Regions from separate parts of the Streptomyces sp. NBC_01006 genome, predicted to be linked through region 3. Evidence: riboswitches for the same ligand, from Rfam matches in the RefSeq annotation. Region 3 holds a riboswitch; each other region holds the start of a gene.
The links. A riboswitch is a leader RNA that binds a small molecule or an ion and turns the genes downstream of it on or off. The one in region 3 is predicted to bind cyclic di-AMP.
Positions count from the first base shown of each region.

Region 1: it holds a riboswitch for cyclic di-AMP, as region 3 does, so the genes downstream of both, OG509_RS15595 (transglycosylase family protein) here and OG509_RS30780 (peptidoglycan DD-metalloendopeptidase family protein) in region 3, are expected to answer to the same signal.
Region 2: it holds a riboswitch for cyclic di-AMP, as region 3 does, so the genes downstream of both, OG509_RS28080 (M23 family metallopeptidase) here and OG509_RS30780 (peptidoglycan DD-metalloendopeptidase family protein) in region 3, are expected to answer to the same signal.

Region 1 is NZ_CP108700.1:3,451,885-3,455,824, reverse strand. It holds gene OG509_RS15605 (cytochrome P450) at 1-507, shown strand, start outside; gene OG509_RS15600 (transglycosylase family protein) at 610-1,647, shown strand; cyclic di-AMP (ydaO/yuaA leader) riboswitch at 1,930-2,100, shown strand; gene OG509_RS15595 (transglycosylase family protein) at 2,103-2,807, shown strand; gene eno (phosphopyruvate hydratase) at 3,128-3,940, shown strand, end outside.
Region 2 is NZ_CP108700.1:6,133,140-6,137,079, reverse strand. It holds gene OG509_RS28090 (HPr family phosphocarrier protein) at 1-31, shown strand, start outside; gene OG509_RS28085 (GntR family transcriptional regulator) at 216-881, opposite strand; gene OG509_RS28080 (M23 family metallopeptidase) at 1,038-1,832, opposite strand; cyclic di-AMP (ydaO/yuaA leader) riboswitch at 1,845-2,004, opposite strand; gene OG509_RS28075 (M16 family metallopeptidase) at 2,189-3,556, opposite strand; gene OG509_RS28070 (M16 family metallopeptidase) at 3,577-3,940, opposite strand, start outside.
Region 3 is NZ_CP108700.1:6,786,933-6,790,872, forward strand. It holds gene OG509_RS30770 (aspartate aminotransferase family protein) at 1-242, shown strand, start outside; gene OG509_RS30775 (tyrosine-protein phosphatase) at 270-1,088, opposite strand; cyclic di-AMP (ydaO/yuaA leader) riboswitch at 1,367-1,575, shown strand; gene OG509_RS30780 (peptidoglycan DD-metalloendopeptidase family protein) at 1,580-2,578, shown strand; gene OG509_RS30785 (SGNH/GDSL hydrolase family protein) at 2,745-3,530, shown strand; gene OG509_RS30790 (MBL fold metallo-hydrolase) at 3,705-3,940, shown strand, end outside.

The sequences.
Region 1 (3,940 bases), 3.3 Mb from region 3:
ACCGTCAACCTCATCGGCAACGGCGTCCACTCCCTCTTCATGAACCCCGGTCAGCGCACCCGCCTCCAGGACTCCCTCGCCGCCGGCGAGAGCGGCCTGCTGGAGACCGGCATCGAGGAACTGCTGCGCTACGACGGGCCCGTGGAGCTGGCCACCTGGCGGTTCGCCACCGAGCCGCTGACCCTCGGCGGCCAGGACGTCGCGGCCGGCGATCCGGTGCTCGTCGTCCTCGCCGCGGCCGACCGGGACCCCGAGCGGTTCGCCGATCCGGACACCCTCGACCTCTCCCGCACCGACAACCAGCACCTCGGATACGGGCACGGCATCCACTACTGCCTGGGTGCTCCGCTCGCACGACTTGAGGGACAGACGGCGCTTGCGACTTTGCTGACGCGTCTACCTGATCTGGAACTCGCAGTTCCGCCCAACGAGCTTCGCTGGCGCGGGGGTCTGATCATGCGTGGCCTGCGAACTCTTCCCGTCAAGTTCACACCCCGAAACCCCTGAACGCTCCCTGACCGTAAGTCAGCCCCCGTCAAGAGTTGTTACTGACGTGCTAAGAAGGCTAGGTTCTGCCGTTACCCAGCCGTTATGCGAAAGGTGCAGCTCATGCGTTCCGGGAACGGCCGCCACAGACGCCCCCGCCAGGTACCCGCGATAGTCGTCACCGCCGGGGTCACCGGTTCCGCGTTGGCCCTGCCGCTGCTCGCCGCCACCGGCGCGAGCGCAGCAGACACCTCCACGTGGGACAAGGTCGCCGAGTGCGAGAGCGGCGGCTCCTGGAGCGCCAACTCCGGCAGCGGGTCCTACGGCGGACTTTCGTTCACGCAGGAACAGTGGAACGCATCGGGCGGCCTCGAATTCGCCGCGCGCCCCGACCTCGCGAGCCGCTCGCAGCAGATCGCCGTCGCCGAGCGCGTGCTGGGCACCCAGGGCGCCCAGGCCTTCGGGCACTGCTCGGAGTCGGCCGGACTGACCCAGCACGGCCCCGCGGCCGCCGTGGACCCGGGCCTGCCCGGCACGCTCGGCCCGATCGCCCCGAGCGCCTCGCGCCCCGACGACTCGGTCCCGGCCGGCGGCTCCGGCGCGAAGGCGCGGGACTTCGGTGCCCCGACCCCGGCTCCGGACCCGGTCTTCACGATTCCGCCGGCGCCGCTCGCGCCGAACAGCGGACTGCCCGTCATGCCCGATCCGGACGCGCCGTCCACCTCGCCGAGCGCCCCGGTGCTCCCGGGCGACCCGACGACCCCGGGCACCCCGACGGCGCCCGCCGACCCGACGGCCCCGGGGAGCCCGACCACGCCCGGCAGCCCGACGGACCCGAAGGCTCCGGTCAACCCGGCCGACCCGACCGCCCCTACCGCCCCGTCGGCCCCGGGCCTTCCGGGCGCCACCACCGACCCGGCCGGCATCCCGGACCCCTCCGGCACCGGCAAGCACCGTGGTACGCCCGCTCTTGAGGTGCCCGTCAGGTCTGACGCGGCGTCGGAGCCCTCGTACACGGTCCAGGCGGGCGACAGCCTGGCGACCATCGCGTCTGCCAAGGGGGTCAAGGGCGGCTGGAACGCGCTCTACCAGGCCAACGAGCAGGTCATCGGCAATGACGCCAACCTGATCAAGCCCGGTCAGAATCTGGATCTAAGTTAGAAATAGCGGCACTTCGGACACCCGTAAAAGGCTGAATGTCCGTTATCTGCAAGTGAGACATGTGTCTCTTCAGGTCAACTGGCGTGTCCCGCCTGGAGCCTTCCGCAAACCCCGTCCTCACCTGCGCAAACGCCCATGAGGGGGGCGCAAGTAGGGGCCGTTTCTCCCCGGTGTTCCTCGTTGAACATCGGGGAGAGACCTGTCTACCTTCTGAGTCGCCCGCCACCGCGGGCTCCTTCGACCGCATCGCCGAATCCTGCCGGCGGACGGAGGAAACACTCGTCGCGTCAAGCGCCGAAGGCAGGAGCGGGGGAACCAAGGTAGGCGCCGGGAGCGGCCGTTGAGAGACGGCCGGGGAACCGGCTAGGGGTTAAGTCGTGCGCCAGTCGCACGGCCGGGCACTCATCAGCCCGAACCCGACAGCTCACCTCGCAGGCGTCGGTGAGGAGAACTCCATGCTGAATTCCGGCAAGGGCAAGCACCGTCGCGCCACCGCCATCGAGCGGACCGCTCGCATCGTCACGCTCGCCGGCGTCGCCGGTGTCGCCGTCGCCGCCCCCCTGATGGCGGCCGGCTCGGCCTCCGCCGCCACCGGTTCCGAGTGGGACCGCGTCGCGCAGTGCGAGTCCGGTGGCAACTGGTCCATCAACACGGGCAACGGCTACTACGGCGGCCTGCAGTTCTCGTCCTCCACGTGGGCCGCGTACGGCGGCAAGGCGTACGCCGCGCAGGCCAACCAGGCCTCCAAGTCGCAGCAGATAGCCATCGCCGAGAAGGTCCTCAAGGGCCAGGGCAAGGGCGCGTGGCCGTCCTGCGGCGTCGGCCTCTCCAACTCCTCTTACACCGGTGGTGGTACGACCGACACCCCGAAGAAGACGGAGACGAAGACCGAGACCAAGAAGACCCAGCCGAAGAAGACCGAGCCGAAGAAGGAGACGAAGCGCGAGACCCCCGCCCCGGTCACCCGCTCCGAGCGCTCCGAGGCCCCGGCCCCGAAGACCGGCAACGGCTCGTACGAGGTCAAGTCCGGCGACACCCTGGGCACCATCGCCGAGGCCAACGGCGTCAAGGGTGGCTGGGAGAAGCTCTTCGAGCTCAACAAGGACATCGTCTCGGACGCCGACCTGATCTTCCCGGGTCAGAAGCTGAAGCTCAGCTGAATCCTGCAGTAACAACCGCGGCCGCCCGTGCGGCGCCGCGGCAGCCCGACCGCCCGGCGCGTCTTCCCCTCACGCGCCGGGCGGCGGCGTTTCCCGGGCCCGGACCGGCTCCGGACCGGCCCGTGACCGGCCCCGGTCCGCTCCGATGTGCCGTCAGGCGAGAGCCCTATGTCCCGGAAGGCGGGTATTCGGGCCCTTTTTCGTCCCAGGAGGCGGGCGGTCGGCCGACCGAGTGCCCGGAGGCGGTTAGGCTCTAGTCGGCGGGGCCGTCCCACGGCCCGACACGCCACCGCACACCCAGCGTCACATCCCAGAAGGAGATGCTCGTGCCGTCCATCGACGTCGTCGTAGCCCGGGAAATCCTGGACTCCCGAGGCAACCCCACGGTCGAGGTCGAGGTGGGCCTCGACGATGGCAGCACCGGCCGTGCTGCAGTTCCGTCCGGCGCCTCCACCGGTGCCTTCGAGGCCATTGAGCTCCGCGACGGTGACCCCAACCGCTACATGGGCAAGGGTGTCGAGAAGGCCGTCCTCGCGGTCATCGAGCAGATCGGCCCGGAGCTCGTCGGCTACGACGCCACCGAGCAGCGCCTGATCGACCAGGCCATGTTCGACCTGGACGCCACCGACAACAAGGGCTCGCTCGGCGCCAACGCCATCCTCGGCGTGTCCCTCGCCGTCGCGCACGCCGCGGCGGAGGCCTCGGACCTTCCGCTCTTCCGCTACCTCGGCGGCCCGAACGCGCACCTGCTGCCCGTTCCGATGATGAACATCCTGAACGGCGGGTCGCACGCCGACTCCAACGTGGACATCCAGGAGTTCATGATCGCCCCGATCGGCGCGGAGTCCTTCTCCGAGGCGCTGCGCTGGGGTGCCGAGGTCTACCACACCCTCAAGAAGGTCCTGCACACCAAGGGCCTCTCCACCGGCTTGGGCGACGAGGGCGGCTTCGCCCCGAACCTGGAGTCCAACCGCGCCGCGCTCGACCTCATCGTCGAGGCCATCAAGCAGGCCGGCTACACCCCGGGCAAGGACATCGCGCTCGCGCTCGACGTCGCCGCGTCCGAGTTCTACAAGGACGGCAAGTACGAGTTCGAGGGCCAGTCCCGCTCGGCCGCCGAGATGACCGAGTAC
Region 2 (3,940 bases), 650 kb from region 3:
GGGTCTCGACGAGCTCCCCGAGACCGTCTGACCCTTCGGGTTCACCCCGAGCACACGAAGAAGCCGCGGCCACCACCGGTAATCCGGTGGCCGCGGCTTCTTCGTTCTCCCGGAGCCGGGTGAGCCTTTTCGGGAATTCATCGCACACGCGCAGGACGAGATCCCATACCGCGCGAATTCAGCCGCGGCCCTCACTCTTTAATACGCGGCTTTTGTTAATGCGGACCGCTCGCCGTGTTTACGGCATGTTGCGAAGTCCTCACCCGCAGCCGGTGCGCCCCGGCCGCGCGGTCCGCGTGGATCGCGGTCAGCGCCCGGGCCCGCTCGGCGTCCCCTCGGGCGACCGCGTCCACGATCGCGCCGTGCTCCGCCCACGAGTCCACCGGTCGGGCCGGCGCCTCCACGGCGTACATCCAGGCGACCTTGTGCCGCATCTGCGTGAGCAGCACGATCAGCCCGGGGCTGCCGGAGGCCTGGGCGAGGGTCTCGTGGAACCAGCCGCCCAGGGACCGCAGGTCCTCCCCCTGGCCCCGCCTGGCCCGCTCCTGGCCGAGCCTGACCAGCCCGCGCAGTACCTTGAGGTGGCCCTCGGTACGCCGCCGGGCTGCGCGCGCGGCCGCCAGCGGCTCCAGCAGCAGCCGCAGCTCCAGGAGATCGGCCGCCTCCTGCTCGGTGGGCTCCGCGACGCAGGCGCCCGCGTGCCGCCGGGTGGTGACGAAGCCCTCGGACTCCAGGGTCCGCAGTGCCTCGCGGACGGGGACGCGGGAGACCCCGTACCGGCGGGCCAGCTGTTCCTCCGTCAGCCGGGCGCCCGGCTCGAAGACCCCGGAGACGATGTCTTCGCGGATTGCCGTGCATACCGCGTGCGCAGGAATACGCAAGTCCGGACCTCCGCCTATTACCGAATGCCGACTGTCGTACGGGGACTCTATTGCACCGGGCGATAAATTCCGAGCGCGGGCGGGAATGGCAGATGTTTACGGCCAACACGAAGGCCCCGGCTCGGGGAGCCGGGGCCTTCGGTGAAGTGCTGCGGGTCAGACGTTGACGCCGTGCTGGCGCAGGTACGCGACCGGGTCGATGTCCGAGCCGTACTGGGCGCCGGTACGGGCCTCGAAGTGCAGGTGCGGGCCGCTGGAGTTGCCGGTGGAGCCCGACAGGCCGATCTGCTGGCCGGCGGTGACCTGGTCGCCGACGGAGACGCTCAGCGAGGACATGTGGCCGTACTGCGTGTACGTGCCGTCGGCGTGCTTGATGACGACGTTGTTGCCGTACGCGCCGCCCCAGCCGGCCTCGACCACGGTGCCGATGCCGACCGCGTGCACCGTGGTGCCGGAGGCCGCGTGGAAGTCGATGCCGGTGTGGCTGCCGGAGGACCACATGCCGCCGCCAGCGTGCCACTGGGTGCTGATGTAGGACTCGTCGACGGGGGCGACGAAGGTGTTGAGGCGCTTGCGCTCCTCCTCGCGGGCGGCGCGCTCGGCGGCGTCGCGCTCGGCCTTCGCCTTCTCCTCGGCCTTCTGCTTGGCCTCGGCGGCGCGCGCCTTCGCGTCGGCCTCCGCCTTCGCCTTGAGGGCCGCGGCCTCGGCCGCGTGCTCCTGGGCGTCGGCCTGGGCCTCGATCTGGCCCGGGAGGTCCTCGGCCGTCACGACGGCGTTCAGGCCGGTGTCCTCCATGGAGGGGGCCTTGTCCGTCGCGGCGAACGCCGGGCCTGCGAGGGAGCCGACGACACCGGTGGTGGCGAGGGCGGCTATGCCGGCGTAACCGGCGGTCTTGCGGCTCAGACGACTGGAACCACGGTGCTTACCGGCGGCACGACTGCCAAACGCCATGAAGGGGTTGATCCTTTCCTTCCTTCTCGCCTACCGGGTTAGCTGACGGGTTCGGAGCAGGAAGGTCTCCTACGGGCCCCCTCTGACGAGGCGGTCCGATTCACCCCAGGGACACATGTGGGTCCCCGGCTCCCCAGGCTCGCGCCTGACGGGGACTCGGCGATCGCTGCCCGGTGCCGCGGATGCGGCGCGTACAACTGACGGACAGCACGGCCGACGCTAGGCGGATCATCAGTCAATCGCCAAACAGACACGCGTTTTTGTTGCATACGCCACACCCCATACGAGCAACCTCTTCACGAAACAGACAAAAGGGGCCCCGGCGGACAAGCCGCCGGAGCCCCTTGGAATGTCCGTCAGTTGGTGACGACGGTGACCTCACCGATCCCGAGCGCCCGCACCGGCTCCTCGATCTGCGCGGCGTCGCCCACCAGGACCGTGACCAGGCGGTCCACCGGGAAGGCGGCCAGGACGGCCGAAGTCGCCTCCACCGTGCCCGTTTGGGCCAGCTGCGCGTACAACTGCGCCTGGTAGTCGTCCGGAAGCTCCTGCTCGACCTGGTCGGCGAGCGTGCCGGCGACGGCCGCGGCCGTCTCGAACTTCAGCGGGGCCACGCCCACCAAGTTCTGCACCGCCACGTCCCGTTCGGCGTCGGTCAGGCCGCCCTCCGCCAGGGTGCGGAGCACCTTCCAGAGGTCTTCGAGCGCCGGGCCGGTGTTGGGGGTGTCCACGGAGCCGCTGATGGCGAGCATCGAGGCGCCCTTGCCGTCGGCCGTGGAGCGCAGCACCTGGCCGAAGGCGCGCACGCCGTACGTGTAGCCCTTCTCCTCGCGCAGCACCTTGTCCAGGCGCGAGGTGAGGGTGCCGCCCAGGCAGTACGTGCCGAGCACCTGCGCCGCCCAGACCCGGTCGTGCCGGTCCGGCCCGATCCGGCCGATGAGCAGCTGCGTCTGGACCGCGCCGGGCCGGTCCACGATGACCACGCGGCCGGTGTCGTCGGCGGTGACCGGCGGGACCGGGAGGGGCTCGGCGGAGTTGCCGGTCCAGGTGCCCAGGGTGTCCCCCAGGACGGCGTCCAGGTCGATCCCGGTCAGGTCGCCGACGACCACCGCGGTGGCGGTGGCGGGGCGTACGTGGGCCTCGTAGAAGGCGCGTACGGCCGCGGAGTCGATCCGGGCGACCGTCTCCTCGGTGCCCTGGCGCGGCCGGGACATCCGCAGGGTCGGCGGGAAGAGCTGCCTGGAGAGCTCCTTGGCGGCCCGGCGCTGCGGGTTGGCCAGCTCGTGCGGGATCTCGTCGAGCCGGTTGCGCACCAGCCGGTCGACCTCGCTGTCGGCGAAGGCGGGTGCGCGCAGCGCCTCGGCGAGCAGGCTCAGGGCCTTGGCCAGCCGGGAGGCCGGGACCTCCAGGGAGACCCGCAGGCCCGGGTGGTCGGCGTGCGCGTCGAGCGTGGCGCCGCAGCGCTCCAGCTCGGCCGCGAACTCCTCGGCGGAGTGCTTGTCGGTGCCCTCGGACAACGCGCGGGCCATGATGGTCGCCACGCCGTCCAGGCCCTGCGGCTCGGCGTCCAGCGGGGCGGCGAGGTTGACCTCGACGGCGACGACCTGCTGACCGGGCCGGTGGCAGCGCAGCACGGTCAGGCCGTTGGGCAGCGAGCCGCGCTCGGGGGCCGGGAAGGCCCACGGCCGGGCCTGGCCGGCCTGGGGCTGCGGGTGGAAGGTCATCGTGACGGCTGCGGTGTCGCTCACTGCTCCGCCCCTTCGTTCTCGTCGTTCTCGTCGCTCTCACCGTTCTCGCCGGCTTCTGCCGGGAGCGGCTCGTACACCAGCACCGCGCGGTTGTCGGGGCGCAGTCGGGCCGCGGCCACGGCCTGCACCTCCTCCGCGGTGATGTCGAGGACGCGCCCGACCGCGCTGAGCGCCAGCTGCGGGTCGCCGAACAGCACCGCGAAGCGGCACAGTTCGTCGGCGCGCCCGGCCACCGTGCTCAGCCGGTCCAGCCACTCGCGCTCCAGCTGCGCCTGGGCGCGCTCCATCTCCTCGGCGGTCGGGCCCTCGGCGGCGAACCGCGCGAGCTCCTCGTCGACGGCCGCCTCGATGGCGGGCACC
Region 3 (3,940 bases):
GCAAGGGGCTCTTCGCGCAGATGGTCGTGGTGCCGCTGCTGCAGAAGCACCGGATCCTGACACAGGTGTCGGGCGACCATCTGGAGGTCATCAAGCTCATCCCGCCGCTGATCGTGGACGAGGGGGACGTGGACCGGTTCGTCGGGGCCTTCCGCGAGGTCATGGACGAGGCGCACGGCGGGGGCGCCCTGATGTGGGACTTCGGCAGGACGCTGGTGAAGCAGGCCGTCGGCGGCGGCTGACGGCCTGCTCCTCTTCGCGGGGGCGGCTCAGTCGAGCAGCCGGTCCCGCAGCCGGCCGAGGGTCTCGGGCGTGAGCCCCAGGCCCTCGGCGAGGTACCGGTCGACCCCGCCCCAGTGCTGGTCGATGGTGTCGAAGGCTCCCGTCAGGTACTCGGCGCGGGCGTCGAAGAGCGGCGCGAGCAGCTCCATCACCTCGGGGGAGCGGGCCTCGGGCGCTTCGCTGCCGCGGCGCACCCGGTATCGGCGGTGCGGGGCGTTGGACTCCAGGTAGTCCGCCACGATCGCCTCGCGCTCGACGCCCAGCGCGAGCAGGGTGACGGCGATCGACAGGCCGGCCCGGTCCTTGCCGGCCGCGCAGTGCATGAGCGCAGGGACGCTGTCCTCGGCGAGGGCGTGCACGACCCGGCTGTGCTCGGCGGTGCGGTTCTCGATCATCGCGCGGTACGAGTTGGCCATCCGCTCGGCGGCCTTCCCCCCGCCGAGGAGTCCGCGGAGCTGTTCGACGCCGCCGTCGCGGACCATCTTCCAGAACTCCTTGCCGTCGGCCGGATCCGACAGCGGGATGTTGACGTTCCGTACTCCGGGGAGCTCGACGTCGGGCCCCTCCAGGGCGTGGTCGGCGGCGTTGCGGAAGTCGAAGACGGTGTGCAGGCCGAGCGATGCGAGGAATTCTGCATCGGTTTCGGTGGCATGTGCCAGATGTCCGCTACGGAACAGTTTTCCCGGCTTGACCGTCCGCCCGTCGGTGGTCGGGAGGCCGCCCACGTCACGGAAGTTGCGCACTTCCGCGAGCTCGGGCTCCGGTACGGGCTCCGTCCGCGGGGGCCGGGGTATCTGCTGGGTCACGGGAACTCCTCCGCATCGTCGTGGTCTGTCCGAATTGCACTGCTTGGGACCAACTTGCCATAACCGGAGGCGAGATCGGGCGCGGCCCCGTGAGCCAGATCATACGGTGACCGTGAGTGCCTGATCGTCGAAGCGGAATGGCCCGGCCGGGGCGGTTGTCGGCGCCGGGGAATTGACGGAGGGTGACCGGAATTCCGGCGGATTCCGGCTTCTGTGAATCCGTCAGGAAATTCGTGGCTTGTTCGGTGCGGCTCAACTCGATTACCTTCGCGATCGATCCGGATGGACCGCCGAATCCTGCCGCCGTCCGGAAACCGCACCCGACTATTCACGCGCGCGGCAGGAGCGGGGGAACCAGGTAGGCCGCTGTTCCCGATCATTCGCATCGGAGCAGCTCGGGGTGAAGCCGTCCATGTTCTGTTCATGTACGGCCGGACATCTCCAGTCCGAACCCGACAGCTCACCTCGCAGGCGACGGAGAGGAATTCGCCATGCCTGCAAAGGGTAAGCACCGACGTCCCAAGTCCCGTTCCATGGCGCGCGGCTTCGCCGTCGCGGGCACCGGCGGTGCGGCCCTCGCGCTGCCGCTGCTGGGCGCGGCCGGCGCCCACGCGGCCGGCGCCCCGGCCGCCGCACCCGCAGCGGCTCCCGTGCAGGCACCGCAGCTTCCGGCGGCGCTCCAGGCCGCGCCCGCCGCCGCCGAGCAGGGCTCGCCGGCCACTTCGGCCGTCTACACGGTCGTGCCGGGTGACTACCTCTCCAAGATCGCCCAGGACCGCCACCTCTCGGGCGGCTGGCAGCGGCTGTACGCCGACAACCGCGAGGCCGTCGGCGCCGACCCCTCGCTGATCCACCCCGGGCTGAAGCTGACCCTCGACGCGAAGGGCGAGGCGGCCCCGGCTCCCGCGGAGAAGGCGGCCCCGGCCCCGGCGAAGAAGTCCTCGGACTCGGGTGCGGACTCGGCCTCGGACGCCAAGGGCTCCACGGATGCCAAGGGCGCCGCGGACGCCGCGCCGGCCCCCGCCGCCGCGCCCGCCAAGAAGAACACCGCCGCCAAGCCCGCCGCCGGTACGGTCAGCGCCGCCGGTTTCGTCGCCCCCGTCAGCGGTGGCGGGATCTCCACCCAGTACAAGACCCCAGGCGCCATGTGGTCCAGCGGTTACCACACCGGTGTCGACTTCATCGCGAGCTCCGGCACCACCGTCCGCGCCGTCGGCGCGGGCACCGTGGTCTCCGCCGGCTGGGGCGGCGCGTACGGCAACGAGGTCGTCATCCGGCACGCGGACGGCAAGTACTCCCAGTACGGCCACCTGTCCCAGCTCTCCGTCTCGGTCGGCCAGAGCGTCACCGGCGGCCAGACCATCGGCCTCTCCGGCTCCACCGGCAACTCGACCGGCCCGCACCTGCACTTCGAGATCCGCACCGGGCCGTCCTACGGCTCGGACATCGACCCGCTGGCCTACCTCCGCTCGAAGGGTGTGAGCATCTGACGGCTTCCGCCGTCGGAGAGGCAGCCGGACACGTGAGGCCGGGACCCGAGGGGGGTCCCGGCCTCACGCGCTGTTATTCCGTACCGACCGGGTGGTATAGATCACGGTCCGTCAACCCCTGCCTACGGTGGCGTAGGTCACGTGCCGGGGTGAAGGATGTGTTCTCGTGGCAGCGACGAAGACGACACTCAAGACCATCGGCTCGTACGCGGCGATCGGGGACAGCTTCACCGAGGGTGTGGGGGACCCGGGGCCCGGGGAGACCTTTCTCGGCTGGGCGGACCGGCTGGCCGTACTCCTGGCCGATCAGCGCGAGGAAAACGAATTCAGGTACGCGAACCTGGCCGTGCGGGGGCGCCTCCTCGACCAGATCGTGGCCGAACAGGTCCCCCGGGCCAAGGAGCTCGCACCCGACCTGGTGAGCTTCTGCGCGGGCGGCAACGACATCATCCGGCCCGGCAGCGACCCGGACGACGTGGCGGAGCGGTTCGAGGCGGCGGTCGCCGACCTCACCGGAGCCGTCGGACAGGTCATGATCACCACGGGCTTCGACACCCGCGGTGTTCCGGTCCTCAAGCACCTCCGGGGCAAGGTGGCGACGTACAGCGCGCACGTGCGCGCCATCGCCGACCGCTACGACTGCCCGGTGCTCGACCTCTGGTCGCTGAAGTCCGTACAGGACCGGCGGGCTTGGGACGACGACCGGCTGCACCTGTCGCCCGAGGGGCACACCCGGGTCGCGCTGCGCGCCGCCCAGGTACTGGGGCTGGAGGTGCCGGCCGATCCCGACCAGCCGTGGCCGCCGCAACAGCCGCGCGGGTCGGTGGACGTGACCCGGGACAACATCCAGTGGGCGCGGGAGTACCTCGTGCCCTGGATCGGGCGGCGGCTGCGCGGGGAGTCCTCCGGGGACCACGTGGAGGCGAAGCGTCCGGACCTGCTGCCGTTGTAGGGCGGCGGGCGGCGGGGCGGACGCGAGGGGGAAGGGGCGGAGGAGGGGGAAGGGGAGGGTGCGAGAACGCAGGCGCGCGGCGGAATCCTTCGGGGCCGGTGCGCGTTGGGATGGTGGTAGACCGGTATTCCGCACGGCCTCACGACCATCCGCCCCACCCTCCCAGGAGGCGCTTTGACCGGCTCCCGTCCCCTGCGTCCTCGGCTGCGCGCCCTGAGGCCCGAAGCCTTCGGCGCGGATCCGTCCGGCGCCCGCCTGGAGCGGATCCGGCGCTCGCCGAACTTCGCCGACGGCGTCTTCCGGAACCCGGTCGGGGCCCGGACCAGGCCCTCCGGCTCCATGATGGAGTTCGCCAAGATCTACTTCCACAAGGAGCAGCGGACCCGGCGCAATCCGGGCGCGCCGATCCC